One region of the Photobacterium kagoshimensis genome, then DNA from elsewhere that is predicted to be linked to it. Evidence: predicted binding sites of a transcription regulator. Region 1 holds the regulator's gene; each other region holds the start of a gene.
The links. The regulator PurR, encoded in region 1, represses purine synthesis genes. The targets are predictions, from matches to a motif close to TNANGNAAACGTTTNCNTNA.
Positions count from the first base shown of each region.

Region 2: pyrD (quinone-dependent dihydroorotate dehydrogenase) is a predicted target of PurR. The motif match lies at 3,052-3,071, and genes of this name have one in related genera.
Region 3: L4C35_RS02025 (inosine/guanosine kinase) is a predicted target of PurR. The motif match lies at 930-949, and genes of this name have one in related genera.

Region 1 is NZ_JAKJSO010000018.1:39,968-50,427, forward strand. It holds gene hutW (heme anaerobic degradation radical SAM methyltransferase ChuW/HutW) at 1-1,031, opposite strand, end outside; gene L4C35_RS17035 (energy transducer TonB) at 1,487-2,239, shown strand; gene L4C35_RS17040 (MotA/TolQ/ExbB proton channel family protein) at 2,243-2,974, shown strand; gene L4C35_RS17045 (ExbD/TolR family protein) at 2,971-3,393, shown strand; gene L4C35_RS17050 (heme/hemin ABC transporter substrate-binding protein) at 3,390-4,235, shown strand; gene L4C35_RS17055 (FecCD family ABC transporter permease) at 4,263-5,300, shown strand; gene L4C35_RS17060 (heme ABC transporter ATP-binding protein) at 5,300-6,103, shown strand; gene purR (HTH-type transcriptional repressor PurR) at 6,430-7,434, shown strand; cyclic di-GMP riboswitch class I at 7,713-7,817, shown strand; gene L4C35_RS17070 (TfoX/Sxy family DNA transformation protein) at 7,943-8,533, shown strand; gene L4C35_RS17075 (hypothetical protein) at 8,856-9,248, shown strand; gene L4C35_RS17080 (carboxymuconolactone decarboxylase family protein) at 9,391-10,017, shown strand; gene lpdA (dihydrolipoyl dehydrogenase) at 10,028-10,460, shown strand, end outside.
Region 2 is NZ_JAKJSO010000008.1:175,931-186,390, forward strand. It holds gene L4C35_RS01325 (cell division protein ZapC) at 1,145-1,684, opposite strand; gene pyrD (quinone-dependent dihydroorotate dehydrogenase) at 1,874-2,884, opposite strand; gene L4C35_RS01335 (GGDEF domain-containing protein) at 3,307-4,359, shown strand; gene L4C35_RS01340 (NAD-glutamate dehydrogenase) at 4,510-9,339, opposite strand; gene L4C35_RS01345 (DUF2835 domain-containing protein) at 9,715-9,936, opposite strand; gene pepN (aminopeptidase N) at 10,043-10,460, opposite strand, start outside.
Region 3 is NZ_JAKJSO010000008.1:312,012-322,471, reverse strand. It holds gene L4C35_RS02025 (inosine/guanosine kinase) at 1-871, opposite strand, end outside; gene L4C35_RS02020 (DUF2786 domain-containing protein) at 1,224-1,919, opposite strand; gene L4C35_RS02015 (hypothetical protein) at 2,098-3,072, shown strand; gene L4C35_RS02010 (DUF411 domain-containing protein) at 3,183-3,626, opposite strand; gene L4C35_RS02005 (hypothetical protein) at 3,831-4,187, opposite strand; gene L4C35_RS02000 (chitinase) at 4,608-6,317, shown strand; gene L4C35_RS01995 (XRE family transcriptional regulator) at 6,658-7,023, shown strand; gene L4C35_RS01990 (hypothetical protein) at 7,543-7,959, shown strand; gene L4C35_RS01985 (porin) at 8,329-9,447, shown strand; gene L4C35_RS01980 (pirin family protein) at 9,600-10,442, opposite strand.

The sequences.
Region 1 (10,460 bases):
CCGCCAACATTACCACCAGCACCCGCCCCTAACGGTAGGACTTCAGCCGAGGTTTTTGCCAAGCTGTTATAAACGCTACGCTCACGGTTATCCCGTGCCCAATGGTTAACACTGAGGCGACGTAAATGGTGTTTATCCATAAACGCACAGCCTTGTTCAAACATGGTGGCTTTCGTAGCTGTTTCCGCAGGATGTGGAAGTTTGCCTTGCTCTATCATGCCTTTCATTGGGGTTCCCCCCATCTCAATCAGCTGGTAAAGATCGACGCCATGCGCTCCACTTTCTAAGAAGTCAGCCAAGTCTTGTTGCCATACGTCTACATCTTGATATGGCAAGCCATATAGCAGGTCAATAACAATAGGTGCCGCGTCTGATGCACTTAATGCTTGGATACGTTCTAACACATCTTCACGATCATCTAATCGCTTCGCTTTACGACGAACTTGGCTATTAAAGCTCTGCACACCAAACGAAAATCGGTTGAATCCGCCTTCTAATGCAGAATCAAACAACTCATCACTAAACCGATTGATACGCCCTTCTAAGGTGAGCTCACAATCTGTCGTTAATGGAAAATGACGACGGATCATCTCACCCAAGGTTTTAATCTGTGCGGCGGTTAAATCTGTTGGCGTACCACCACCAATATAAACAGCATGGAATGGTGCCGCCTGCGTCCACGGCATTGCTGCTTTCACTTTTAGCTCTACCATCAGTGCTGCGAAATAGTCATCTATTAGTTGCTGACTAGACGCATACTGGAAGAAGTTACAGTAAGTACAACGCACGCGACAAAAAGGAATATGAACATATAAACAACGCTTACCTAGCTGTTCAGGTACTTGCCTCAATACTTGCTGAGACACACTTTGATGCTGACTTTTATCTACGACCGTAGATTGACCTCCCGCATGTGCTGATTTTTTTTGTTGAAAAGCATAGCGTAATGGATCTGGGGTTGAGATACCTGTCACTTCAGGGATCAGTAACTCAGATACATCTAGGGAGACAGTTTCTTTTATTGGTTTCATAGCTTTTTGCTGGCAAACATCCAGCCTCTTTTGCAACGATCAGCGAGAGCAATCACTGAACAACACAATGCTAGCGACGGCTAGCCCATCATCAAATATCGAGAATTAACTTTCGTCGAGATTAAAAGCAAAACCTTAATTGATGCTTATGAGCACGTTTTGACGATACTTTCTTAGTGCAGCCACCCAATTGATAAGCCTTATTCATTACTGCTAATAACAGCATCAAATTGCAGCTATACCATTGTTTTTATTTATATAAGCAAGTAATTGCCTTGTGGTCTGCCGTGTTTCTGAAAGCATCATATTCAGAGTTAAATAATATTGCAAATGATAATTGATATTATTCGTCTTTCGTGGATAATGATTTCAAATCTTGCTAAAAGCCACTTTTGACAATTCTGTTATTTACTTGGTTTGGCAGGGCAATCTTTCTCAGCGTGGTAGATGAAACCGTGAATACAAAACGATATTTACTTGCAGGTACGGCATCTGTTCTTTTTCATAGCCTAGTCTTCTCAGCGATTCCCAACACCATGGTTATGGCAATGCCTGTGGGTACTGAATCTACCCGCGTTTCATTAAATTTAGTGTCTGTTCCCCAACAAGCACCAAAACCGCAAATAATTGCTGAAGTTCCAGCTCCAACCAAAGCGGTAAAAGCCAAACCGAAAAAAGAAGTGAAAACCGAACAAAAACGTTTGGTCAAAAAGCCCAAAGTGACAGAAGAGCAAGCCGTTAAGCAACCGGTGACAAAAGATATTGTTAAAAAGGCAACACCCAAGAAAAAACCATCTGTCGTAAAAAAGGACACGGTGAAACCTGCAGAAAAAACAACCAAACCTAAAGAAGAAATGGTTAGTAAAGCGGATTCACAGCCTAAACCTGAAGTAAAAGCACAAGAGGCTGCAGGGGTAAATAGCCCTCCACAACTGATAAATAAGCCAAGCTTCAGTACACGCCCTAGCCCTGTTAGCTACCCGAAAATTGCAAAAAGACGCGGGCTTCAAGGCCAAGTCTTAGTTGAAGTATGGATTGATAGTTCAGGCAAACAAGTTAAACAAACATTAGTGAAGTCATCGGGTACAAATGTCCTCGACGATGCCGCTCTATCAGCCATAAAACGCTGGCAGTTTTCTTCATATACCGTCGATGGGCAAGCTATTGCGCATCGTGTACAAATTCCTGTTCGTTTCAAGTTGGATTAAGACATGAACACCATCACAAGCTTTCAAGAACAATTTGGCCTAATGGCATGGCCGCTTTTTTTATGCTCAGCTATCACTTTAATGATTTTGCTGGAGCGTTTCATTCAAGTCTTACTCTGTACAGGCGTTGGCCATTCTAAAATCAATGCGATCTTGGCTAGACAAGACCGTCATAACCAACCACAGCTTGATCAACTCGCAACCGATTTAAAGCAAAAAAGACCTCTGCTTTATAAAGGTGTGGCAATGCTAATTGCCCATCGTCATTTCGACAAAACATTGCGAGAAGATGCAGCCAGTATTTGGCTACAGCAAAAACGTAAACAGTTGCGTTCAGGGCTGCGCTTACTGGCACTGATTGGGGTTATCAGCCCATTACTTGGCTTATTAGGCACAGTGCTTGGTCTGATTGATATGTTTAAGGGTATTGCAGCATCTACAGGTTCTGTCACACCTAACGATCTTGCCGACGGGCTCGGCCTTGCCATGCGCACTACAGCCGCAGGCTTGATTATTGCCCTACCCGCTATTACTGGATCACAACTTCTAGGCGTTTGGGCTGACAGCATTACCTCTAAATTAGAGCACTCACTCAATCATTGTAACCTGTGGATTGAAGGCATTAACTTCCATACCTCAGATGATTCAGCTGCAACTGAAAGCGCTTCAATCACCGAAAGCTCTGCTGTAACCCAAACCGCAGCAGTGATGAATGGATCTAAGGTGCAACCATGATCCGAGCATCAAACACCTCATGGGACAGTGACGAACTCAAACCTGATCTTACGCCTTTACTCGATATCATCTTCATTGTGATGGTGTTTTTATTACTGACAGCCAGTGTGAAACTGCAATCACTGGATGTGGAATTGCCGCAAACAAGTACCGAAGTGTTACAAGAAACTCATGCCGATCCCATTACGATCAACTTATTGGCAAAAGATCCCTACTGGGCTCTACAAGGTAAAGAAGCAAATAACTGGCAAAGCTTTAGCGTCAACTTATTAAAAGAAGTAAAAGCTAACCCTAAAAAACCCGTTGTTATTGGTGCAGATAAAGGCGCATCAGTCGAACACATGCTCAAGCTTTTGGCACTATTGCAACAACATGAAATCAAAGCAACACAATTACTAATGGAAGAGGAAGCACAATGAAACGCTTAGTCTTAGCTACAACTTTGCTTTTAACCGCCACATCAAGCTTGGCGAATGAGCGTATTATCAGTGCGGGTTCAGCCATTACTGAGCTTTTAAATGCTATCGGTGCAGAGCAAAGCATTGTCGCAGTCGATGCCACTAGCCGAAGCTTAGTCAGTAAAAACACGCCAACCCTTGGCTACCATCGCGCACTTTCAGCAGAGAGCTTAATTGCATTAACCCCAACACGGTTACTGGGTTCTGAAGAAATGGGACCCCAAACCACCCTAGATCTGATGAAGCAAGCTGGCGTAGAGGTCAACATCCTTAATTCAGGCGAAACAGTGAATGCTCTTCTAAAACGCATAGATAGCATTGGTGAAATCACAGGTAAGCAAACCAAAGCAAATCAGCTAAAAGAAAGGGTAAAACAGCAAGTTGCTAATATAGAAAAAAATAACAAACGTTCAAATACCGCCAGTAAAAAGCCGGTAAAAGTATTATTCCTATCGATTCATGAAGGCCGCCCTGCAACCGTAGGTGGACGAAATACCACCGCGGATACCGTGATTCGCCTTGCTGGCGGCATTAATCCAGCGGCAGAACAAGTGGAGTCTTATAAACCGATTTCGGCTGAATCCATGCTTGAAATGCAACCCGATCTCATCATGCTAAGTAGCCGTACTTATAACTCAATTGGTCAAGCTGATGGTTTGTTTGAGGAGCTACCACTGCTTACAGCAACCCCCGCAGGCATCAATAAAGCCGTCGTTGTCATTGATGGCACCGCTTTAATTGGTGGCTTAGGGCTTAAAAGCCTGAGCGAAGCTGAACGCTTAAACCGTGTTTTCTACCCTTAATCGTCGAGTATTCGTTACGTGTCCGTTATGCAAATCCAAAGACTTCCATTAAAAGTTGTTTTCCCTATTGGGTTGAGCTTGCTCTTCCTTGCGGTGGCAACATCCGTGATTGTTGGCCCTATGGCTATAACTCTCAGTCAAAGCTTAAAAGCCTTTACGCCTTGGCAAAGTGAATTGCCCGCACATATCCAGATTGTGATCCAACAAATAAGGCTGCCACGTACCTTATTATGTATTGCGATTGGTGCCATTCTCGCTTTATGTGGCGCCGTTATGCAGGGGCTGTTTCGAAATCCACTGGCTGATCCTGGCATTATTGGCGTATCAGGTGGGGCAAGTTTAGGTGCTGCACTGGCTATTGTTCTTTTTGGCTCTTTAGCATCATCTTTCCCGATCCTATTAACATTAGGCACTGTGCCTATCATGGCATTTCTTGGGGGCGCAGTAAGTACTTGGCTGGTTTATACACTTGGCACAGACAAAAATGGCACATCCGTGACCATCATGCTGCTAGCCGGTGTAGCTATCGGAGCCTTATCAGGCGCGGCTTTAGGTCTAATGAACTATTTTGCCGATGATCAGGCCTTGCGTGACTTATCATTATGGACCATGGGATCATTAGCGGGTGCAACATGGCCAGGGATTACGTTGGCATTTACGACCTTAGGCATTCTAATGTGGATCTTTGACCGTCAAGCAAATGCACTTAATGCTTTTTTGCTGGGTGAAGCTGAAGCCAAACACATGGGTGTAAATGTACAAGCCCTCAAACGTAGCTTAATTTTACTGTGCGCGGCTGGCGTTGGTGTCTGCGTATCCCTCACTGGTGTTATTGGATTTGTCGGCCTAATCATTCCACACTTAGGCCGTATGCTTGCAGGCCCTAACCATAAAACACTGCTGCCACTTTCAGCACTATTGGGAGCTTTAATTTTACTGGTCGCCGACATGATCGCACGTGTTATTGCAGCTCCCGCAGAACTACCCGTGGGAATTATTACCGCTCTATTGGGTGCGCCCTTCTTCATAATATTACTGATTAAACAAAAAGGACGCCTATCATGATGGCAGGCTTTTCATGTTCTAAATTTCAATCTCAAGATAAAATCGCAATCACAGCGAAAGGATTAAATTTAGAGCTAGGCGGTAAAATCTTGCTTGATGAGTTCGATATAGAAATTCGACATGGCGAAGTCACTGCACTACTTGGTCCTAATGGTGCAGGGAAAAGTACCCTACTTAAAGTGCTGTGCGGCGAGTTAGAGGCAGGCGGTGAGATTCTGATTCATGGCAAAACCCACCATCAATGGTCAGCAAAAGATCTTGCCAAGTATTTAGCCGTTTTGCCCCAGCATAGTAGTTTAAGCTTTGCGTTTACTGCTCAAGAAGTTGCGGAGCTTGGTGCATTACCACTTGATCTAACGCGTGCTGATGCGACTAAAACAGCTGCTACTATGATGCAAAAAACCGAAGTGACAGCCCTTTCAAATCGGCTGTACCCTTCTTTGTCTGGTGGCGAAAAACAACGGGTTCATTTTGCCCGCGTGCTTACTCAGCTTAGCGAAGCGAAAGAAAATGCTATTTTGATGCTCGATGAACCAACATCAGCACTTGATTTAGCGCATCAACATAAAACATTACAACTCGCACAACATATGGCTAAAGCAGGAGCAGCTGTTATCGTCGTATTGCATGATCTAAACCTTGCTGCACAATATGCAGACCGCTTAGTTATTGTAAAAAATGGAAAGATACAGGCTGATGGCGATGCTTGGCATGCATTAGATTCTCAGAATATTGAGCGAATCTATGGCTGGCCTGTCACGATGACCAAGCACCCTACACTTCAACACCCAGTTATTCTATAGTCGCTCGTTATGTAATCCTTACAATGCACAAATAAATGCATACTGATGCATCAAATTTTACGCAATTTACATTATTATTGTTGATGTTTATCAAGTATTGCCATCTTGATAGACAGAAACGTTGCACTGTGCGCTACACTCAGTAAAATGTGAACGCAAGCGATTAACAATGTAACGCTACCAAATCCATAAAAGCCGCTCATCTGAGAAGCGGCTTTTAACGTTTATACAAGGTCTCTAGCGACATACAGCACTCGAAATGAAAGAGTTGGCGCTATGTATAGCTTAAAAAGATCCTCTTTATTGCAATTATTAGAAGAATAACTATGGCAACGATTAAAGATGTTGCACGTATGGCTGGAGTTTCAACAACAACAGTCTCGCACGTGATTAATAAAACACGCTTCGTAGCAGAAGCAACACAAAAAAAAGTGTTAGCAGCCGTTGATGAACTTAACTATGCACCAAGCGCTGTTGCTCGCAGCCTAAAATGTAACACTACCCGCACAATTGGTATGTTGGTCACCAAGTCAACCAACCCCTTTTTTGCTGAGGTTGTACATGGCGTAGAAGAATACTGCTACAAAGAAGGCTACACACTTATCCTGTGTAACACTGAAGGTAACCTATCTAAGCAACGCGATTACCTGCGCATGCTCGCCGAAAAACGCGTTGATGGCCTAATGGTGATGTGTTCGGACCTTGATCAACGTCTATTAGACCTATTAGAACGTCAAAATGACCTACCTATGGTTGTGATGGATTGGGGTCCTGAAAGTCCACACACGGATAAAATTCAAGACAACGCAGCCATTGGTGGCTATATCGCAATCAAGCACTTTATTGAAAACGGCCACACTAAAATTGGCTGTTTATCAGGTCACAATGAAAAATCAACCTGTCGTGAGCGCTTAAAAGGCTTCCAAAAAGCGATGGACGAAGCAAACCTAACCGTTAATGAAGATTGGATTATCGAAGGTGACTTCGAGTGTGAAACGGCCGTGAAAGCCGCTGAGCAATTCATTGCGATGAAAGAACGTCCAACGGCTATTTTCTGTTTTAACGACATTATGGCCATGGCGATGATCAGTACTTTCGTTCAGAATGGCGTTCGTGTTCCTGAAGATATATCTATCATTGGTTACGATAACATCGAGCTAGCACCTTTCTTCTCGCCACCGTTAACGACAATCCACCAGCCTAAACGCCGTTTAGGTAAAACAGCGATTGAAATCTTGATGGAACGCGTGAAAGATAAAAAGCACGAAAACCGTGTTTTTGAAATGTCACCTGAATTAGTTGTACGTAAATCGGTTCATAAGCTTAACTAACTATTCGCTTTACGCATAAACATTGAATAGCCGACGACCCCATATCGTCGGCTTTTTTTATTCATTCCCGCCACGCTAAACCCTCCTTTTTTACATAAATATTTAATATGTAACAATAAAATTACTTTTAGATTTGAAATAAGTTTGCTTCATTTACCCAATGATTTATTTAATCCCTGAATATTCTCTCTTCATAAAGCAGTAATAATTGAAGCAACATCACATTTTCCCCAGCATAGAGTAAACGCTTTTCTGCTATTTACGATATGCTTATTACGTCACGAACAGGGCAAACTACTTGAAAAAGTAGGACGCAAAGCTTCCGGCCTAACAAAGTGTTATTTAATAAAAATTAACACATTCAAGGTAGCGGGGTTACCGATGGATTTACTGCAAACCTGCTTTAGGGTTTGACATGCTTTTGACATACATTAAGTGTGCTTTGCTAACCTAAACTCCTCGCTTATATGTTAGGTGACTCCCAAGATTTATTTCACCGAGAAGTCGCATGGATAAACCAATACTTAAAGACACTCTAAAATTATTCGATAGTTTTGGCAGTGTTAAATCCCGCTCAATGTTTGGCGGTTTTGGCATTTTCGCAGGCGAAACAATGTTTGCACTGGTAGTAAAAAATAAATTACACCTTCGCGCGAATGCAAAAAACATTGAAGTGTTTAAAGAAGCTAATCTATCACCTTATGTTTATGAGAAACGCGGATTTCCCGTAGTGACTAAACATTTTGCTATTCCTGACCTCTGGTGGGATACCCCAGAGATGATTATCGAGTACGCACAAGGCTCACTAGAAGGTGCGAAGAACGACAAAGAAACAAAAAGTAAAGTTGGGCCATCTCGCATTAAAGATTTGCCAAACTTAAGACTCGCTAATGAACGTATGCTGAAAAAAGTGGGTATTGATACTGTCGATAAACTGATTGAAGTCGGCGCTATTGATGCTTATAAAGCATTGCTCGATACACATGATAATAATCTCAACATCGAGTTGCTTTGGGCTTTAGAAGGCGCAATCAGTGGCACACACTGGTCTGTGATCAGTGAAACGAGACGTGGTGAACTGCTAGGCTTGCTACCTTAGGGAGTCGGGGCAAACACAACACAGTCACCACAATAAGAACGAGGCTCAGGCCTCGTTTTTTGTAGCCCTAGCCTACCGAATGTCAGGATTACGTCAAAGATTGACTCTTCTCACAAATACTGTTCACAAAAGCATCAGTTAACTTTTAATCCCGCCTTAAATAAGTAAAATAACCACTGTCAGTGGGCTTTCCACCGCCATTTTTTTGTTTTTAACTACTTATGGTCACTATCGCACTTAGTGTGACGCCAATAATATGTCACCAGTTCACCTATACCATAACGATACGCAGTCTTAATGATTGCTAAAAAGAGAGGCTCGTATGCTCTGTTCAAAGCCTTTTCCTGGGCAAACAGACCACATATTCAAAGATAAATTTAACAAATGGCCTACACTACTCCGTGCCCTTGTTATTATCAGCCTACTCCCTCCCGCTTTCGCAATGCTACTAGTCTCACAGCAACTGGCTCCTTTTAATGCGCTCATCGACATATTTACTCTGGTTGGTGGCTTTAATATCATCCTGATCATCTGGGGAGTATTACTTAAAATTCGAGCGCGTAAATATTGGTACCGCAATTACCATATAGGCAAGACGCTGCTACTCGCCAGTTTACCTATTCTGGCATCTGCTTATATTGCGTTTTCAGAAATACCCGACAACCGCGTTGTACAGCAAGAACGCAGTCGCGCTGTCGAAGTTGCCATAAATTAAAAACTGTTTAAATTACAAGCAACCGAGCGTTGTTTTCAATTTTTCTTTAATTAATTGAAATATTTGCGCCCTTCGTTGGGTCTCCTTTATTACCTTGGTATAGCATTGGTGCTATATCATGTGTTCATAAGGAAACGACGCTGTGCGCCTGGCAAAAAAAAATAAATACTCAATCTTTGTTCGCCCATTACTTTGGCTACAAAAGCGTAATTTTGGCGCAGAACTCAACCCTTCTTTACTCTGGGGACGCAGACCTCCACTCTTCTGGTTAGTTGCTGTTTTTTTTGGCTACCTTGACCGTCGCCATTCACCACTATCACCTGTTACTCGCTCTCTTATTTGTGTTCGCGTTTCACAACTTAATGATTGTGAATTTTGCGTCGATGCCAATGGAATGCGCCTAGCAGAGCGTTGCGATTCTGTTGAAAAGATCAAAGCGCTTTCGCAATGGCAACAAAACAGCACTTTATTTACTAAAGAAGAAATTGCCGTGCTGCATTATGTTGAAGCCATGACTATCACAGGGCAGAAAGTAACTGAGACCATGCTATCTGAACTGCAGCAGTGGTTTGACGAAGATGCCCTCGTCGAGCTTACCGCCCTGATCGCATTTCAAAACCTATCAGCCAAATTTAATACCGCGCTTGATGTACCAGCACAAGGCTTTTGCTCTGTGCCGACCGCATCCGCGCTTAACAATAGCGCTACTGTCGATGAACAAGGTGCTTCATCCAGCCAGCAGCAAGAGTCACCACAGAGTAAATCGTAGGAGTTGTCTCATGGATAGAAAGAAACTACTGCTCATTGCCGTCATTGTCGCGCTTATTGGAAGTTGGTTCCTGTTCGATTTAGGACAGTACTTCACATTGGATCAAGCTAAAGCACAACAAATAGCACTGCAAGATACGATAGCTGCACGCCCCTTCTTTGCGAGTGTAGTGTACTTTGCTATTTATATAGTTGTAACGGCGCTTTCTTTACCTGGCGCGGCAATTATGACTTTACTTGGCGCGGCATTATTTGGTTTCTGGTGGAGTCTACTTTTAGTGTCATTCGCCAGTACTATTGGCGCGACACTCGCCTTTTTATTCAGCCGTTATATTCTTCGCGACTGGGTACAAACTAAATTTGGTCACCGCCTTGCACCGATAAACGCAGGCATCAAAAAAGATGGTCCTTTTTACTTATTCACACTGCGATTAATCCCTGTGT
Region 2 (10,460 bases), on a different contig from region 1:
TCGCAATTAAGGGATTACGAAAGGCAAATGCGCGCAAAGCAGTTACACCGTAACCAGCGGTGTAAAACAAGTATCTGACCAGAAGAAAAACATCACCTTTCCTGCTGCCTTCAAGTAAAGCACCGCAACGACTCATAGACCTTTCCAACACCGCTTCCTATGACAACAGTTAACTAAACCCGCCTAATGCCTACCAACACACTGTTCACACCTGAAGACAATCATGCTTAATTCAAGTTCTTTCAGGTACAGTAAGCACTTACAACACCAACGCAGCCATTGTTCACCCTAAGAAACATCAACTACAAGTCATTGATTCACAAGTTACTTATCCTGCCGCCCACTTTAAGGTAACAAGAAGAAAGTTCATTCATTGGTGCAAGCACTTACTCTAGCGCTCTCTCTTTCCCAATCAGACACAGTCAACACTTTCCCACTGGGAATTAATTGAAATTGCGCATGTAGCTTACTTTCATAAAGAAGGAAAAAGAGGAACTTTACACTTCTGTGCACAGTCAACACATGATTATGAATGGTATTTTTTTGCGTTTAAATCACAAAAAGAGGCACAAAAAAATTATAATTAATCGTAATTTTTCTGCGTTATATCACTAATGACGAGCAATAGTTGACCACCCCGCCGATTAAAAAACACACTAGTAAGGTGTTCATTTACTGGTTTATGAGAGAAAACTGCTACTTATTAATGACGACCTCAATGAGCCTTACGACTTATTTAGTTAATAATGCGATTTTCATCAGAAGGGATGATTAGGTGGAAAATGCTGCTTTCGACTGAGCAACGTATATGTTGTACAAACGCATATAGAGAATTAGACAAACAAGAGGAACAAGCTAGACGCGTTTTTGCACCAACAAGCTTTTAAGGTGCAGTGGGTTATTGTTTATTGCCATGAACTGACATGAGGTAAGCGTATATGGCCTGTTGGCGAGAATGTAGTAAGACTAGAGCCCCTATCCTAGCTTTAGCTCCACAGTAAGCGCTTAAAAGCACAGATCAGATTTGATAAGACGGGCTAATTTTAAGCGGAGCGCTGAAATAGTTATAAATATTGGGATCTATAGCTAACCCATTAGTAGATAATGAATTACGCAACGATGTTGAGCAGTCATTGACTCAAGGTTAACCTACCAATGCAAGCCCCTGGTGCAACTCTTCGACAAACGGTGGGATACGGTCGTTCATTACTTTAATAGTGTCGCAGTAATGCATGTTCTTGGTACTAGTTAGCGCCAATGAATCTTGCTCTGCCATCATGCACAGGCTCGCACTACCACTGTTTTCTATGACGATGAACTTACTCTGCCCTGTTTCTGTCGCTAACGTGACAATTTCACCAAGCTCAGGTTCATAACCATGAGACTGCGTTTGGAAAAACCAGCTCTTAGGCATCATAGGTTTGTGAAAACGGCCAGCAGCAACGGCATTTAGTGCAAGTTCCGCTTTACGTGGCTTAGGAAGGTCCAGATGCTCGATACTACTTTTAAACGTTTCAAAAGCAGTCGCATCCTCAACGGTGAAGGTGTTTTCTTGCATAGCACAAGTGATTAAGAATTTAGCTGGAATTGCCGTACGAAAAACCATGTCCTTTCCCAAACTTAGCATTAGGGAATTATGTTGTTGGTCAAAATACCACTTCCATGAGTTATTTGGCTTTAGCACGTGAACACTCCAGTTTTAGTTCTTTATACTGTTTATCCAACGACTTACAGAAAACTTTAGAATAATTTTACTTTCATAAAGACAAAAAAAAAGGGGAAATAAATCCCCTTTTCATTGTTCGTCAGTATGTAATTTTGACAATCACAGCGCTAAATTCACTTCTAATCAAGCTATTTAGCTAGCGAATCGTTAAATGTTGGTCGCAATATCTTTGACTAACTTTGGACCGTGGTAAATGAAACCAGAATAGATTTGAACAAGCTGAGCGCCCGCTTCCATCTTCTCTCGTGCAGAAATTGCAGAATCAATACCACCCACACCAATGATAGGTAATTTGCCATCTAGCTCTTCAGCTAAACGACGAATTACTTCTGTGCTTTTGTTTTGTAGTGGACGACCACTCAAACCACCCATTTCATCGCAATGCGGTAAGTCTTTTACCAAAGTACGATCAAGTGTGGTGTTAGTACCAATAACGCCATCGATTTCATTTTTGATCAACGACGCGGCAATTTGTACAATTTCATGATCTTCAAGATCTGGCGCGATCTTTAATGCAAGCGGTACATACTTACCGTGTTTCTCCGCTAGTTCTTTCTGCTTCTCTTTTAATTGAGAAAGTAGATCGTCTAGCGCTTCACCGTACTGAAGGCTACGAAGCCCCGGCGTGTTAGGTGAAGAAATATTAACAGCAATGTATCCCGCGTACTGATATACCTTTTCCATACAGATAAGGTAATCTTCAGCACCCTTTTCTACTGGTGTATCTTTGTTCTTACCAATGTTGATACCAATAACGCCGTCATAAGTTGATTTTTTTACATTCTCAACTAGGTTATCAACACCCAAGTTATTAAAACCAAAACGGTTAATAATACCTTCAGCAGGGATAACGCGGAACAAACGAGGCTTATCATTACCTGACTGTGGTCGTGGTGTTACTGTACCCACTTCAACAAAGCCAAAACCCATTGCGCCAAATGCATCAATACATTCGCCGTTTTTGTCTAGGCCAGCCGCAAGACCAACAGGATTTTTAAAGGTAATTCCCATTACTTCAACAGGACGATCAGGAACGCGTTGACGATAGAATAGATCTAGAGGAGTGCCGGTGAAGCGAGAGAAGTTCTGAATAGCAAGATCATGTGCTTTTTCAGCGTCTAGCTTGAAAATAACAGATCGTGCGAGGCGGTATAACATAGTACCTCCGAATAAAAGCCCCGTATAAACGGGATGACATTATTCACACATTCTTCGCTAACATCAATCAGAATTTTAAGAAAATCATACCTAAAACAGTTAGTTATAATTAACCTTATTATTTACAATGAGTTAGTTAACATTGAAAAACACCTTTATTTTTCTTTATAAGCAATCGTTTACGTGCTTAGGCTATTTTTGTGTCTTTTTAGGCAAATAAAAACCGATAACAACAGCAATCTATCCCTCTCCTTTATTAAACAATTAACACTGTCTATCACTCAAACCATTCAAATAACGAATAAATGGATGAGTAGCTCTTTTAAAACATATGTTTTAAAGGTAAGTTAAACTATCAAAAAGTAAAACTATGCTTCATTAGAAGCTGGTTTGGCCAATCAATCATTTCAATAAGGCCGCTTATGACATTAAATAAACTCCGTTTTGAACATGGTGATGATGAGCTCTTGGATTTTTATCGTCGCCAACACATCCTCAAATTTGTTACTGCGGTAACCCTCTTCACTTTTATACCACTTGGTATTAAAAATTTACTGATTGGTGAAACCTTATTAGGTCTTTCTCTTCTTGCTTTCGAGATCAGCTTCGCCATTGAAATGTTTGGTCTACTCTATGCTGAGCGCAAAATTATAGGCAATGGTATCCCACTTTCTTTACTGGTCATTTCTATTACGCTAAGCCTTTACAAACTCGGAATGGTCGCTAGCTACTGGGTATATCCTATTGTTGTTACACTTGTTTTTATCATTCCTCGTCGTCAGGCACTCATCACAAATTCATGCCTAGTTGCAGGATGCGGCATCGTGTCTTTTCACCTAGTCGACTGGCAGCTTGCCGTAAGATTCATTTCTTCTCTGATTGCCTGTGCCAGCATTGCCCATGTGGCCGTTGAAGCCATCCATCGGCTCCAAATTGAATTACGATATTTATCAACCCGCGATGCTTTAACGGGGGCACTGAATCGTCATCAACTTGATGCCTTTTTAAATCGTTCCATTTCACAGAAAAAGCGAGGGTTCTCAGCCAGTGTTGCCTTAATCGACATCGATCATTTTAAGCAAGTGAATGATCTTTATGGCCATGATGTAGGTGATATTGTCATCAAAAAAATAGTCGAAGTCATCAATGAACATACGCGTGATTTAGATATTTTATTTCGACTTGGCGGCGATGAATTCTTACTCTTATTGGATAATACCAATATAAGCGAAGCGTATAAGCTGCTTGATAAGCTCTGTAAGCAGATTCGAACACAACACTATCCTTATCATGCAGAAATCACTATGAGTGTCGGTATTAGCCCAGCTTTTAATACTGATGATGCGGTGAGTTGGATTAAACGAGCAGATATCGCCCTGTATCAATCTAAAGAAAACGGCCGAGATCAAATTACAATCAACGTGAAAAGTGACGCTGTAACTGATGATCTCGAATTAGATCAAAAGGTTATTTAGTGTTATAGATATAGAAGATCTAAATGCTGATCCAGCACGATAACTATAAATAGATAGATGGATCCATTATCAAAACATACTCGACAGCATTCTCAATAAAAAAGCCAACCTACTCGGTTGGCTTTTTGTTTAGCTTAGTTACTGCTGTAACTAAATACTAGAACGACAATTCAAATTAAGTAGCATCAGCTCTCGTAATGCGACGGAGAACTTCGCAAATTCGTGAACATTACCCACTTTAAATTCAGCCAATACGCTTTCCCAACGCAAGATAGCTTTATCGTGTTCTTGCATCCAGGCCTCGATCCCCTGCTCTGCCGTTGCATCATCAGCCATGGTTGTAATAACAGCCGAGGTTAATTGACGCTGCTGCCAATCAAGATCTTCTCGGAACGATGCTCTTGCTAGTGCTTGCCAATGGTTATCGACAGATTGGTTGTTCACTTGTTGTAAGAACCAGTGCAATGACAACTCTGCCCCAACAACAAAGTACACACGAGAAATTTGATCAATTTCTTGTTTAAGTTCTTTGGCTATCTGCGCAATATCCATTGCTGAATATAAGCTGCTCAGACGAGCAATACTATCGGCCAGTGATTGTGGTACACCTTGCGCCACCATTACTGCAGCTTGATCATGATGCTCTTGAACCTCTTCTGTTACAAGGTAACTTTCTAAGTTCTCGTTCAAAGTGTTCACAACAGGCTGATAGAAGCTAATTTGCTGTTCGATGCCGAGTTTGCGATCACGGTTGCGCAAAATCCAGCGTGTTGCACGGCGCAACATACGGCGACAGCGGTAAAGCATGTCGTATTGCGTTTCTGCTGAAACCGTATTGTCTAGCGCACGAATTTGATCAAAGAACTTATCGAAATTAAATACGCTACGCCCTACTGCATACGCAGAAGAGACTTCAGCGACTGTCGCGCCAGTCTCTTCTTGTAAGCGAGTCACGAAGTTACAGCCCATCTCATTCGACATCTGATTCGCAAGCGATGTCGCAATCAGCTCTTTACGCAGTGGGTGATTGTCCATTTGCGCACGGTATTTTTCTTTAAGCTGCGCTGGGAAATACGCAGGTAATAAGCGAGCATGATATGGATCACTTGAGATCTCATCTGTCACAAGTTGCTCTTTTAACACCATTTTTCCGTAAGCAACCAATACCGCAAGCTCTGGACGTGTGAGGCCAATGCCTGATTTCTCACGTTCCGCTAATGTTTCATCATCCGGTAGGTTTTCAAGGGCACGATCCAGCTTACCTTCACGCTCCAAGTGGTGAATAAAGCGGATTTGCTCTTTAAGAAGCTGTACTTGCTGCTGTTGAGTCACTGAAATGGACTCACTTTGGCAGTAGGCATCATCAAGAACAATCTCTCCAACTTCATCTTCCATGCTTTCAAGCAGTTGATTACGTTGCTTGTATGTGAGATCGCCACCAGCCACTAAGCTATTAAGTAAGATCTTAATGTTCACTTCGTTATCTGAACAATCCACACCACCGACGTTATCGATAAAGTCGGTGTTAACTAAACCACCGCGCTTAGCAAACTCGACACGGCCCAGTTGGGTCATACCTAAGTTACCGCCCTCACCAACAACTTTGGCACGCAGTTCGTTACCGTTGATACGAAGTGCATCATTGGCACGGTCACCCACATCGGTATGGGTTTCAGACTCTGCTTTAACGTAAGTACCGATACCACCATTCCATAGTAGATCGACTTCCATCTGAAGAATCAGGCGGATCAACTCGTTAGGTGGCATGGTTTGTTTGCGTGTACCCAATAGTTTTTGGATCTGAGGTGTGAGTTTGATCGACTTACTGCGGCGCGAGAAGATACCACCACCTTCAGAGATCAAGCTTTGATCATAATCTTCCCAACTTGATCGTGGCAGATTAAATAAACGCTCACGTTCTGGCCATGTTTTCGCTGAATCTGGATTAGGATCAATGAAGATGTGCATGTGGTTAAAGGCTGCGACTAACCGAATGTGTTTCGATAGCAGCATACCATTACCAAATACATCCCCTGCCATGTCACCCACACCTGCACAGGTGAAATCTGTGGTTTGGCAATCTGTACCTAGCTCGCGGAAATGACGTTTAACCGATTCCCATGCACCTTTCGCAGTGATACCCATCTTTTTATGGTCGTAACCATTTGAGCCACCTGATGCGAATGCATCACCAAGCCAGAAGTTGTAATCATCCGATACCGAGTTAGCTAAATCAGAGAAGGTTGCGGTTCCTTTATCTGCAGCCACAACCAAATACGGATCATCTTCATCATGGCGTACTACATTCGCTGGTGGGATCAAATCGCCATCAATAATGTTATCTGTTACATCAAGCAAGGCGCGTATAAAACGCTTGTAACAACGTTGCCCTTCCGCCCAAATCTCTTCGCGGGTAGTCATTTGTGGTTGGCGTTTACAGACGAAGCCACCTTTTGCGCCAACAGGTACAATGACGGTGTTCTTTACTTGTTGCGCTTTCACTAAGCCCAAGATCTCAGTACGAAAATCTTCCTGACGATCCGACCAACGTAAACCACCACGTGCTACTTTACCGCCACGTAAATGCACACCTTCAATATCGGGTGCATACACAAAGATCTCGAAGAACGGCACAGGCTGCGGAATTTCAGGAATATCAGACGGGCGCAGTTTCAGCGATAGCCAAGGCTTATTCTTACCATTGTCATCAAGCTGATAATAGTTAGTACGTTGTGTCGCAAGGATCATTTCCATGTAACGACGAATGATACGGTCGTCATCTAAGCTTTCTACATGATCCAACTTCTCGTTCAACTTACTAATCAGTGTTTGTTCTGCCTTCTCCGAATGTTTCTTTTTCGGATCAAAACGCAGCTTAAACAAGGCCACAAGATCACGAGCAAGATCGTTATGGCTTGACAGTGTTTCTTCAATGTAATGTTGACTGAATGGGAAGCCAACTTGGCGCATGTAACGCGCATAACTACGTAAAATCGTAATTTCACGCCCAGTTAAGCCCGCACATAACACTAAACGGTTAAAACCATCGCTTTCTAACGTGCCGTGCCAAATAGCTGAAAAGGCTTCTTGGAAACGATCGCGTGCTTCGCGAAGATCAATGCCAGTACACGCATTGTGTAACATCGCAAAATCGAGGATCCAGAATACGGTCCCTTTGCTGGTGGTGATCTGATATGGTGATTCCCCGATCACACGCAAGCCAAGGTTTTCGAGCATTGGCATCACATCAGACAAGTGGATCGGCTCGTCACGGTGGAACAATTTAAGTTTCACGAAGTGCGAGTCTGCCGCTTCTTCTTGAGGACGGTAGAACAACATACCCAGCTTGTTTTCTTCGCTTAAACTTTCAAGTTGCTCTATATCAGCAACCGCAGAGCCAGGCAGCATCTCTTCTTTATAAGAACGTGGGAATGCGCGCGAATAGTTCTTCGCCAGTGAGGTACCACGACTTTCACCAAAGTTAGCCACTAATGCATTGCTAATACGATCTTCCCAAGATGCAGCTGCTTCAACTAAGTTATGTTCGATGGCTTTCACATCGATATTGAAGTTATTATTTTCTACCCTCACGATGTAATGCGTCCTCGCTAGTGGGCTTTCAGAGAAGAAGGTGGTGAACTCGACGTTCTGTTCCGATCCGAAATAGTCTTTTAGGATCGCCTGCGTTTTACTTCGAAGTTCCGTGTTATAACGCTCTTTGGTGACATAAACCATACAAGAGAAGAAACGCCCGAATGGGTCACGGCGAACAAACAAACGTAGTAGATCGCGGTCTTGCATTTGGACCACACCACAACCCACTTCCAACATATCTTTTTCAGTCGCTTGGAATAGCTCATCACGTGGATACGTTTCAAGTAAGTTGTTGAGGGCTTTCCAAGAATGTGATCCCTCGGAATAACCGGAGGACTCCAGAATACGCGCCATTTTATTACGAATAAGCGGGATATTCGTTGCTGTTTGATGATAAGCGGTAGAGGCATACAAACCGACAAAGCGATGTTCGCCGATCACACTACCATCTTCCGCAAAACGTTTGATCCCGATGTAATCAATATAAGCGGGGCGATGGATCTTCGACTGACCGTTACTTTTGGTCAGGATCATAATTTCAGGTTTACGAGCTTCAAAACGAGCCGATTCTGGTAAGTCGGAAAGCATCAAACAGCGCGCTTTATCTGGCTTGCTTAATAAACCAAGCCCTGCTTCTTCTGTCGGACAAAGCTGGTAGTCACCTTCTACAGCTTTTAAGTCGTAGTTGTGGTAACCCATGAAAGTAAAGTTATGGCGCGTGACCCAATCAAGTAACTCTAAGGCTTCTTCACGGCTTGATTCATCTACTGGCAACGGCGCTGTTTTCAGCTCTTTCGCGATAGACCGCATCTTATCTTGCATCGCTTGCCAGTCAGTAACGACCAGATCCACATCAACTAGCATTTGCTCTAGTTCACGCTTCAAGGTTTCCATCTCAGACTTATCTGTCAGGCGATCAACTTCTATGTGGAACAGCGTTTGAAAATCACCTTCTGTACCACATGCTTCGACTATTGCGCCGTTTTCATTTCGTTTGAAGTAATAAGGGCCATTCAACATGAGGTGACTTGTAATGCCTAAGCGGTTCAGTGTCATACGTACTGAATCGACTAAGAAGGGAGAATCAGGCACAACAATCTCAACCACGGTATGTGTTGACTGCCAGCCGTAGCGACTTAATGTTGGGTTATAAACACGAACAGAGGTAGTTGTAGGATCAGTTTTTAATAGGTGATGCCATAAGCTCAGTACAGCACCATATAAATCAGATTCGTTTCGTTGCAATAGATCGTCATCTGCTAGCTGTCCTAATAACCGCTGAGCAAATACTTCGACTAATGACTGCTGGGGAATTTCAATTTTGTCTTGGATTAAGCCATACACTTTTTCAAGCAATACCGGCACGATTGGGTCAGGTGCGGTCATCGTGATGCTCCATCGTTTATGTTTTTATAAATTTAGTATAAACGCATAATGCGTGGAGCTATTGTAGAGCTTTTTGTTGCGATTTAGTTACGTTAATTACTCTAAAAAACAGACAAAAAATCGAATATGTGACTAAGGTTAAGATTTAGTGGTTTATAAAAGCCACACTCCATTCCAATGCGGGCAGAATAAGGCTTCAAGCGGTCAATTGGTCTAACCAATTATTTATACTATCAATTTTTCTAATGGCTAGCGGCTGTTTTTCTCAGGATGAATAACAAGCATGTTGGCACAGAAATAATATTTCCGACTTTCTGCAATAACCTTACAAATAAAATTGTTAATTGTTAGTTACCTAATATCTACGTAATCGTCTTAGTTTATTTGGTAGATATTCTCGATTTTATTCTGGGCATTCACCTCAACTCGAAATCGCCCTTTTACACCAATTTGGCTTAAAAAAGGACGAAAACGTGATGCTGGCAGTTGCAGCCGTAAACCATTATCGGTAACCACTACGACCGTACTCGCTGCACCAGAATAATGGTTAAGGAAAGATTGGTAACTAATGCTGACTGAGAATGTAAATGAATTCATGGCCTTTCTTCATATTGTTCGACTTACATAAACAAATGCCAACCATTACTGGCTGGCATTATTTTCTACTTGTTGTTCAGTAGTATAGCCTTTGAGCTAAGCGCTGCTACTGCGCTAACGCCTTCTCTACTTTCTCAAACAAGTCTTTCGCTAGATTCTCAAGACCCGCTAATTTTTCAAGCTCTGCACGCATTAACGCTTGGCGTGCATCATCGTACTGACGGTATTTCAGGAATGGTTCGATCAAGCGAGAGGCAACTTGTGGGTTCGATGTATTCAGTGCTGTTAGAATTTCAGTTAAGAATACATAACCAGAGCCATCCTTCGCATGGAAACGTACTGGGTTATTGCCACAGAAATTGGCCACCAAGTTACGAGTACGGTTCGGGTTTTTCAGATCAAATGCTGGGTGGTTCATGGTTTCACGCACATTTGCCAATGCGTTGTCAGCAGGATTACTCCCTTGCAGCGCAAACCATTTGTCCATGACTAAACCATCATGTGTCCATTTATCACTAAAATCT
Region 3 (10,460 bases), on a different contig from region 1:
ACAAGCCTACCGGGCCAGCAGTACATAGCACCATATCAACCCACTCAAGTGCTTTGTCAGCAGCTAATAGTGGATCTTTCTCACCTGTTAGGGCTTCACCTTCTTCTTCGTTCATTGCTACACAAGTAACGTGCTCTTTTAAGAACTCAATCCACCATTCTTTTTTATCTTCGATCACGTATTTCGTGCCAAGTGTTAGAACAACAGGCACGTTGTGTTTTTTAGCAAATTCGATAGCACGTAATGCGGCATCTTTCATTGGGTCGGTTGGTTTACCGCGCACAAGGTAAGATGAAAGCACTAAAGCTGCCGCATTTTCAAATGCGCACTCAGGGATGCTATCTGGACGAAGTTGGTTCATATCACCTTCGTTGATTGCAAACGTACGTTCGCCATCTTCAGTGATAAGGGTGTAGCAGCGACCAATTGGGCCATCAACAGGTTGTAAGTAATCTAAGTCCATACGGCTAGATGTATTACATAGGTAGCGGTAAGCATAAGAACCGATTTTTAGGTCTTTGCTCATTACACCTAACAAAATTGATTTATCATCAGCTAAAACAGAGTAGTTATGTAGGGTGTTACCTATGGTATCACCTGGGTACTCGTGGCTGATAAGGTTACGCGCTTTCAGTTCTTCGTAAAGCAATTCAGCTTTATCTTGGTCAAGAACAAGCGAGTGTCCTTTACTCAAGGAATGGCGAGCCAGAAACTCGTCATCAACACGTGCTTCAATATCAACAATGGTTTGACCAACGCCTACAATGTGTGCGCGAGCAAGTGGATTTTCTTGTTGAATTTGAGCCATTAATGGATCGCGGGCATTGACTGGGAAGTAATGCTTTGACTTACGCTGACCAGGAAATTTCATGCTGTAGTAAAGGCTATTTGTTTGGGGGATTTTGATTCGATTCTATCACAGAAATAAAATAAACAACCGTTTTCATCACAAACTAATGACAAAAAGGTGCCTTACGACTCTTTTTTAATCGACATGGGTCACATTTATTGAGCTTGTGAACGAAGGATGGTGCTTCAAGGTGAGCAAACTGCGCTGATGATATTGAATTTTGTTCTTTCTCATCGGTGGAACAGTGTGAGCTTAACGGATGTAGTTTGTCCGTTCTAGAATAGGAAAATAGCCCAGAAAAAGAGAGAAAAGGAGAGTCAATGAGAGAAAATCACCTGAAAAATAGTGAGTTCAGGTGATTATCGAAGTTAGATTAGTCGAGTAACAGCTTCTCTGTTGGGCGGCTACCATCGACAGGACGGTTAACTGAGATGCTACGGCCTTTCTTCATGCCTTTTTCGTAATCGTCCGTGATTCCTTTCATCGCTTCTTGAAGCTGCTGTTTGAAAGTTTCGCGGTCGATATTTTCAAATTCTTTATCAATATAGTTGGTAAGGCGTTGTTCATGATCATCATTAGAGCTTAAAACAGGCAGCTTCTCTAATGCCCCCTCTAGCCAACCTGCAAGGAAAGATGACACGCGGCGTGTGACTTCACTCGAACTTGCGCCAGTACCTGCAAAACTATTACGGAATTGCCCCGTTTGTTGGTTCATTTCACGGTAAACAATATCAAAGGCGAACGCAGCAAAAATAGCACGCTCAGCCACACCGATAAATTCAGCTTCTTTGAGCCCTTTGTAGTTTGTTAACACACATTCCACGCCGAAACGGCGGTTAATACCACGGATGATTTTAAGAATCTGTGGGCTAACATCACTAGGTAATAGGGTTTTACTTTTGGTTTTACCCATTTTGATGAATTCAACATCGTCTTTGTCTAAGCCGTACTTCAACATCAGGCGGTGAGCCATGCGAATGGCCTGTGCGGCCTCGTTGACGTTGGCAGAGTTACCAAGCTCTAAGCATTTAGCAATTTTTTTCAGTGCTTTTCGCTTATTTTCAGACATTCAATCACACTCACTATAAAACGGGGGACGTATTTTAACTGTTTTTGCGTGAAATTTCAGAGAAAATTTTCGTCAAATAGGAAGGTGTGATGTTCATTGGCTTGAGGAAACCGTGAAGGCTGAGCATAATGCGTCTATAACGTTAGATATAACCAATGGCGCAAGTGCAGATATTTTTATGACAGACCATTATCAGTCAATCGATGTACCTTTCAATTATCGCCATACCTGCTGGTTTTGCGGTGAACCTTATTTTGAATCGTTTGGGTTTATGCCATCGCCTAACTATGAGCACCAAGAACACCCGCTGATGTTGCCATGTTGTCAGGAGTGTTTTACTAGTTGTAAATCAATCAAGGTCAGTAGCTTAGATTTATTCCGCGATAAAGTGAAAGAGCAGCTTCATAAGCGCTATGCCAAACACTTACAAATCGGTGTGAATTGGACAAAAGAAGAACTCGAAGATTGCGAATTTGAAGGCAAAGCGTTAGAAGGTTTTCGTGAAAGTGCGTGGTCGATGTTTGAGATCGCTAAAGAGCGCGTTAATTATCAAGGTTGGCCTGTGAGCATAGATGGTATTCCGGTTGCAGGCATGACCAATGTTTTTCAGTTTGAATTTGACGGCATTTGTTACACAGGGCTAAACCATGCTGTGCAGCAGTTGGCATTGAAACATGGCATTCCGCAACCTTATTTAGAAAAAGTTGTTGAGCTGGTTGGCCGCAGTAAAATGGCGTATGCCTTGCGATTTTGTAAAACCTCTTATGGGTATTCTGATGCACAAATTGCAGCCAGTTTAGATAGCTTAAAAGCGCTTTTAGCAGAAGAAGCCGTTAATGAGTCAATGGTGGATAAGCCTGCTGTTGCGCCGACGCGATCACGCGAATTTTCGATAAGTGAAATTCATGATTTGATTTTGTATCGGACACAAATTTCAGCTTATGCGATTCAATGGGCACTGGAGCGAGGGATTGACACCTTGCACAAACTTGCCATTCAAGAAGATGCATTCTTCGAACACTTTGCAAAAGACTCAGAAATGGTCGCTTTCACGTATTTTAATGGTTTACAGATCTACTTAGAAAAGCGGGAAACTGATCCGTTATGGGCGGAGCAGGAAGATCCAAATCGTGAGCTATTTGCGCGTTTGTAGCATGTCGTTTTAATGGATAGTCGAAGAATAGTAAAACGCCCAGCATTGCTGGGCGTTGTCGTCTTAGTTTTTGTCTGTGCGCAGTGTTACTTATGGTCTGCGTGTATTATTTATTGGTTGTGGCGAGCCCAAACCATGGTTTTACCATTCTTATCGAAAGCTAAAACTTCAAATGCTTGTTTGGTATCGCCTTGCTCCATACCTGGTGAGCCAATTGGCATGCCTGGTACAGTTAGACCAATCATGCGCTGCGGTTTTTCTGCTAAAAATCGCTTAATGTCTTCAGCTGGGACATGACCTTCAAAGGTATAACCGTCGATTTGGGCTGTATGACATGACGCAAGTTCAGGCTGTAAGCCCAGTTTAATTTTAATGGGTGTCATTTCTGCTGTTTTCACTACATCTAAGTCAAAGCCATTTTCTTCCATGTGTTCAACCCATGCGCCACAACAACCACAGTACGGAGACTGATAGTTCGTGCCTTGGATAGCTTTAGCCATAGAGAAAGAGCTGAAAGTCAGCAGTGATAGGGCAACTAAACGTGATAATTTCATGGTAACTCCTAATCGTCCCGATCCCATCTTTGCTTTTTCTGCACAATGCTAATTTAGCGAAATAATGGAATTGGTATTGTTCAATTTTTCTATTCGTTTTCGTGAAATAGAAGGTATATAAATCAGTAATAGTGCAGCTGGTTTTACGCATGCTGCGAAAGTCTATTGTGGAAAAAGTACACAGTAGTATTGGTATAGATTGATTTATACGAGAACGGGAGGCCGTAAAATACGCTCTGAATAATTGAACAGTTGACTGACAGGATCGCCATAGTTGTGGCTATCTGTCATTGTCGACACCGTTAATTGGTGTGCGAACAAAATGGCAGAAGCTGTTGTCGAATGACAATCACTGTTTTGGCAAGTTGTTTTTGAATCACCATCACTGTTCATCGACATACAGTGCGATTGCTGCATCATTTCTGCGCTACAACAATTATCGATTGTATGCACTTGAGCTGTGTTATTGACGATGACAGAAGCGCTTGCCGATAGTGGCAAGAAGGTCATCAGCAGGGCTGCGATAACCCACTGAGATATGAAACGGTTGAATTGTTTCATATTTCGCTCCTGTTAGTTATGGTGATTGGATACAGTGAATTATACGTGTGTTTTTGTGTTTAGAAAGGTAATTATGATGAGAATTGATAATTGCCAAAACTATTGAGTTTATCTATTCGTTAGTTTACTCGTCTGTTTTAGTGAAATGATACGATGACTAACTCAGACCGAGCTTCCATTCTCTGCTGTAACGTGCAAGACAATGACCGAATTGATCAGATATCGTTCTCAGAATGAATTTCTTTTTTCGTGTTTATAATCAAGTGGCGAGTTAGCGATTTATCCTTAGTGAATGTTAGAAAAATATAAGTGTTTATATAGCTGCTTAGCTAGCAATACATCTTTGTTTTTTTAGCAAGAAACGACATAGATTCTAAGTATCACTTAAATACAGCGTCTATATAAAAAGGATTTACTCTAATGACTAAACTGAAACACCTTACCCTGTTAGTGGGTTGTAGCCTCGTTGCAAGTAGCTTTATCGCAAGTGCTCATGCAATGAATATCCAACCCGATCCCCTTAACCCAACTGGCTATATTATTTCGCGCGCCGATGTTGAAGCGGTCGAAAAGACAAAAACGTCTAACCCTATGTATGGGGTATGGGCACAAGCATTACGTACCTTACCCAATGTTCAAGTTGAAGCGATTGAGCCTGGCTTAGCAACCAACCCTGTGAATGTGAAGCGCGCAGAACGTGTTTTCCCTTACGCGGAGTGGGATTTCCTAACTAAGATGGCAGCCCCTGAATATACCTATACTCGTTTCTTACGAGCAATCGGTAAATTTCCCGCATTTTGTGGTGATTATACTGATGGTCGAAACGCAGATGCTATTTGTAAGAAGTCTATCGTAACGGCCTTCGCGCACTTTGCTCAAGAAACAGGTGGGCACATAGCGAAAGATAACCATTGGGATAACCCATTGGGGCTGGAAGAGTGGCAGCAAGCCCTAGTACACGTGCGTGAGATGGGGTGGTCAGAAGGTCAAGTGGGTTATACCACGGGCTGTGGTCAGAATGATTGGCAAAATAAGAAATGGCCATGTGCCGCGGGGCAAGGTTATTTTGGACGCGGTGCTAAACAGCTCTCTTATCATTTTAACTACGGTGCATTTTCTGAAGTCATGTACGATGGTGACGCAAGTGTACTATTGAACAATCCTGGACTAGTCGCTGACTCTTGGTTGAACTTAGCATCAGCCATTTGGTTCTTTTTAACACCTCAAGCGCCTAAACCCGCCATGTTGCATGTCATTGACCGTACTTGGACACCTTCACAACGTGAAATTGATGCGGGTATAGGTTACGGTTTTGGTACCACAATTAATGTCATTAATGGTGGTATCGAATGTGGTGCACAAAACAAAGATAAAGGTCAGCCTGTTAATCGTATTCGTTACTGGGAAGGTTTATCGTCGTATTACCAAATTCCGATTGAAGCAGATGAAGCTAATACGTGCTGGCAGCAAACACCTTATGGTAGCTTAAACCTTAATGGTGCAACAGATGTGCTATACACCAACTGGGACGGTAACTGGAAATACTATGCGGATCGTCCTGAAGGGTTCTCGTTTGAGTGTTCATTAGTGGGCTTCCAAACGGCATATTCTGCGTTAGTCGCAGGTGATTACGAGAAGTGTGTAACTAACTTATATGAATCACATGCAAGTTGGCCTGAAGTACGAGTTGTCGATAAGCTAGACCCTCAGCCGCCTAAACCAGGTCCAGATCCAACTCCTGGAGAGTTTACACCATGGGTACCAGGTGCAACCAAGGTGAGTAATGGCGATCAAGTCATTTATCAAAATAAGTGTTTTGTCGCCAAAAACAACCCTGGTGTTTGGGATACACCAACACAGCCAAATTGGTTCTGGGATAGCATTCCATGTGGTTCGACGCCTGAGCCTACACCAGACCCAAAGCCTGAACCGACACCAGACCCTAAACCTGAACCAACGCCCGATCCCACACCGGGCAAGTACGTACAGTGGCAAGCTGGCGTTACTCAGGTAGCCAATGGCGAAAAAGTCGCAAATGCTGGTAAATGTTTCATTGCTAAAAACAATCCTGGCGTTTGGGAAACCCCAACAGCTTCGAATTGGTTTTGGCTTGAAGAAGGGTGCAAATAAGGCTTACCCGGTCTGATAATTTCCACAGGATTGAGTAGAAAAACAAAGCAGCTTTAAACTGAGTTTAAAGCTGCTTTCTTATTGGTTTTTCTGGTCGAAAATGAGGCAGGAGAGTTGCAAAGTAATCATTGATACATTTTGTCATGATTTATTTCACGTTAAATAGCAAGGAGCCCTCAAGCCTCACGTTACGCTGACATTCGCGGGTGATCTATCGGTTTTAATACCTAAGTGCGTTAACCGACACAGCGGTATTTGTTCAAGATGAACTAAGTACAGAGTTAATAATAATTAGTCACTATAGATGAAGCCAATGGCTTAAGCGCGGCAGGAATTTGGGATGCAATACACAGAAGAAGATCAACAAATATTACATGACACATGGATGAGCTATAAAGCAAAAATGCGTGTGACGCAGATTGAAATGGCAAAAAAACTCGGTATGAGTCAGTTGGTTTTTTCCGATATCTTACGAGGAAAGCTGCCTTTAGAGCATAAGTTCGTGAATCAATTTTGTGATTTTATTGGCGTTGACCCTTTATTAACACTTCCTTCGTTGCGTAAAAACATCGGAAGCACTAACAATAGCAGTGTATTGCTTACTAATCGCTTTATTTTAGATGGTGAAATACGCAATGTACGTTACAGTGGTAATCAATTGATTGTTGAATACGAGCACGGTGCAACAGAAACGACAGCTTGTTAAAAAACTATCATCAACCCTATTATAGGGACATTTTTATTACTATAAGGCGCTTGGTAACTATTATCGGGCGTTTTTTTGTTTTTAACGCAAAATACCAAAGATACCAACCGAAATAAGCATCTGATCAGTCTACGGGTTAAAACCACTGCTCCAGTAGTTTTCAACGCTCTCAAGTGTCGATATGTGACGCTTTCTACTTTTGTTAATCATAAAGCAAAAAATCTGGAATGGTGAAATTGTGCATTAATTGAGCTGTTTTGCGTTATGGTTAAACAAAATGCTTAGGTTTTATGTTAAATTAACTATTAATTTGAAAGTTTGTTTGGGTATAATTAAAAAAATAATTACTATCTGTGTCGTACTATAAATATCGAAATAATAATTAGGTCTTGATTTATTACCACGTGAAATGGCTATGTTGATTGTAGGGTTAAATAACTTTAATTTATTATTTGTGATGATGTTTAAGATGTTTGCAAATAAATTTTAACGAAGGATGGGTAACAGCCCTGTGTATATATGATTTATGATGTTAGTAAAATTCTTGGTGTTGAACCGGTAGGTGATTTAGAGAAAGCTGCTGAAAGTATAAATAAAGCAGAAAAACGCTTTTTAGATCTTAAGCCTAAGGTTGAAAAACATGTTGGGATTATGTGTTTTATTTATGACCGTAACCAAAACCCAATATATAAGTCTATTTTAGATCCGGAACGCGAATCACCAACCGGGAGTGACGTTAAAAAGGTAGTCGATAGTTTAAGTATGTCTAAGGCTGAGATCGCACGTGTACTAGGTGTTAGCCCTAAAGGCAATACAACGCTCAATCGTTGGATTAATTCAGGTTCCGAAAAGAGCACAATCCCATATGCTGCTTGGCGTTTGTTATGTGCTTATGCCGGTTTTTCTATCGATTTGAGATTAGAGCGTAATAAATAATTACGAACGTATTAACTTCCCTTGATGTGATTTGTCATATTTCACACCGCTTTATAGATACTCACTATCATGTATAGAGGATAAGAGTTGGTGGCTTTAAGGTTCTGATTTTATTTTTCTTTTTATGGTTTTGTAGAAGAATGGTAATTTTGTACTAGTTTGCTATTACATTCTGTATTTAGATCTGTTAACTTGTTTTCTCCTTAGAGATTAAAGCTATTTATTTAAGTGGCTTATATTGTTCATAACCAAATTAGTTGTCGCAATTAATTACTTCTAGGTTACGGGTTGCAGTTAGCGAATAAATGCAATTAGCAGAAAGTTACTTGAACTTAATTAGAACCATCATTCAGAAGAAGTTGTAATAGAATGAAATTAAAACTATCAGCAGTATTGATTCCAACCGTTTTATTAGCAGGCCAAGCATCTGCTTTCACCGTTTATGAAGACGATCAGACGACATTCGATGTTGGTGGCGTATTTGTTTTAGATGCCTTTCAACCAAAGTGGGGGGATGACGAAATTTTTTCAGCAGCCCGTAGTATCTTAAATTTTGGTTTTGAACGTCAGTTAACCACGACCACTAGCATTGATGCAAAGCTTGAGTGGGATCAGTTTCTTAACTCGCCAACATCAGGAAATTCAAACTTCCGAAATCGCTTAGGTTATGTGACAGTCAAAAATGATGCGCTTGGTAGCTTACGCTTTGGTAAACAATGGTCGGCGTACCACGACGTTGCCCGTTACATGGATAATATGGTCATCATCGACCCGGATGCGACACCGATTTATTCTGAAGGTACAGATGGTGGATTTGCGGCGACAGGTCGTGGTGATAACTTAGCGGCATACCGCTATAGCAAAGATGGCCTGAATGTTTCTGCACACTACGGCTTTACTAGCACAGGTGAGACTGGTGATTATAAAGATGCTCAGAACGAGCCTAAATCTCAGCAGGTTAAGCGAGATCATAACATGGCGGTATCAAGCAGTTATGATTTTGACTTCGGATTGAGCTTAGGTGTTGCTTACCTAGAAAACAAAGTCAGTGTCGAGAGTGGCGCTGTGAACGGTCTTGAAACGGGCGATAAGCAAACCGCGACAACTTTTGGCGGCCAATATGTGCGTGGTGGCTTGAAGGTGGCGACAGCTTATACCAAGGGTGAAAAAATTCATAAAGCGGGTCTACTAGGGTCTAGTTCAGGTCGTGATGCTGAGTGGGCAGATGCTGATGCGTCTGATGTGTATGCACATTACGTGTTTGAATCGGGCTTTCGACCATTTGCTTATGCATCTAATGTAAACTTCACAGAAGATGCTCGCGGTATTAATGGTGAGCGCCAAGTGTATGCATTAGGTTTAGCTTACTCGTTTACGCCAGAAACGATCCTAACGTTCGAAGCGAAGCAAAATAAATTGAATGAGTTCAATGCCGACTCTAGAAAAACAGACAATGGCGGCGGTTTTAATTTCGCCTACTCGTTCTAATTTTTGCTAACTTTTCTCTCTTGAAGTGACTTTACCCAGAAAGAACGCTTAGTTAGTGAGATTGGTATTACTAAGCCCTCATGTTGAATGAAGTAACGTGAGGGCTTTTTATGATGGTGAAATAGAGCGCGAGTGCTGATGATTCGGTATTTCTACTTAATGAAAGCACCATTTTGATAATCTTCAACAGCTTGGTTAATCTCGTCCATGCTGTTCATTACAAAGGGACCATAATGTACGACAGGTTCATCGATTATGGTGCCTGCCAGTATTAAAACACCACTTTGTTCATTGGCTGTTATTGCTAAACTTTCGCCTGTTGATAGCAAGGCTAATTGCCCTTGTGCTATGGAAACATCATCAATACGGATTTCTCCTTGATACACATACAACATGGCTTGAAAATCAGGATTTAAACATGCTTGCAATTGCGCATTATGGCCAGCTTGCCAGTCTGCAACGGTGAGAGGCACACCTGTTTGCTGTAATGGCCCTGTGAGCGTATCCCCCCCAATAGTGAGATCACCGGCAATGACACGAATCAGGCCGTTGTTACTAAGTTGCTTTTCGGTAATCACATCAGCCTGAAAATCGTGATACTGAGGCTCTTGCATTTTCTTCGATGCGGGTAAGTTAATCCATATCTGAAAGCCATGTAGCTGCTCATTTGCCATGATTGGCATTTCGCTATGAACAATACCTTTACCAGCCGACATCCATTGCGCGCCACCACTGCGAAGTTCGCCGATATTGCCTAAATGATCTTTATGCTGAAAATGGCCATTGAGCATATAAGTTAAGGTTTCTAGCCCGCGATGAGGGTGAGGAGGAAAACCACCTATATAGTCATCGGGTGAGAACGACTTGAGTTCATCAATCATAAGAAAAGGGCTGAAATGTGGATTATCAAAGCCATGAATGCGCTGAATACGAACCTTGTCACCATCCGATGACGGATGCGATTTAATAATTTGGTTAACTGTTCGGTAGGCCATAACTGCTCCCCCTGACTC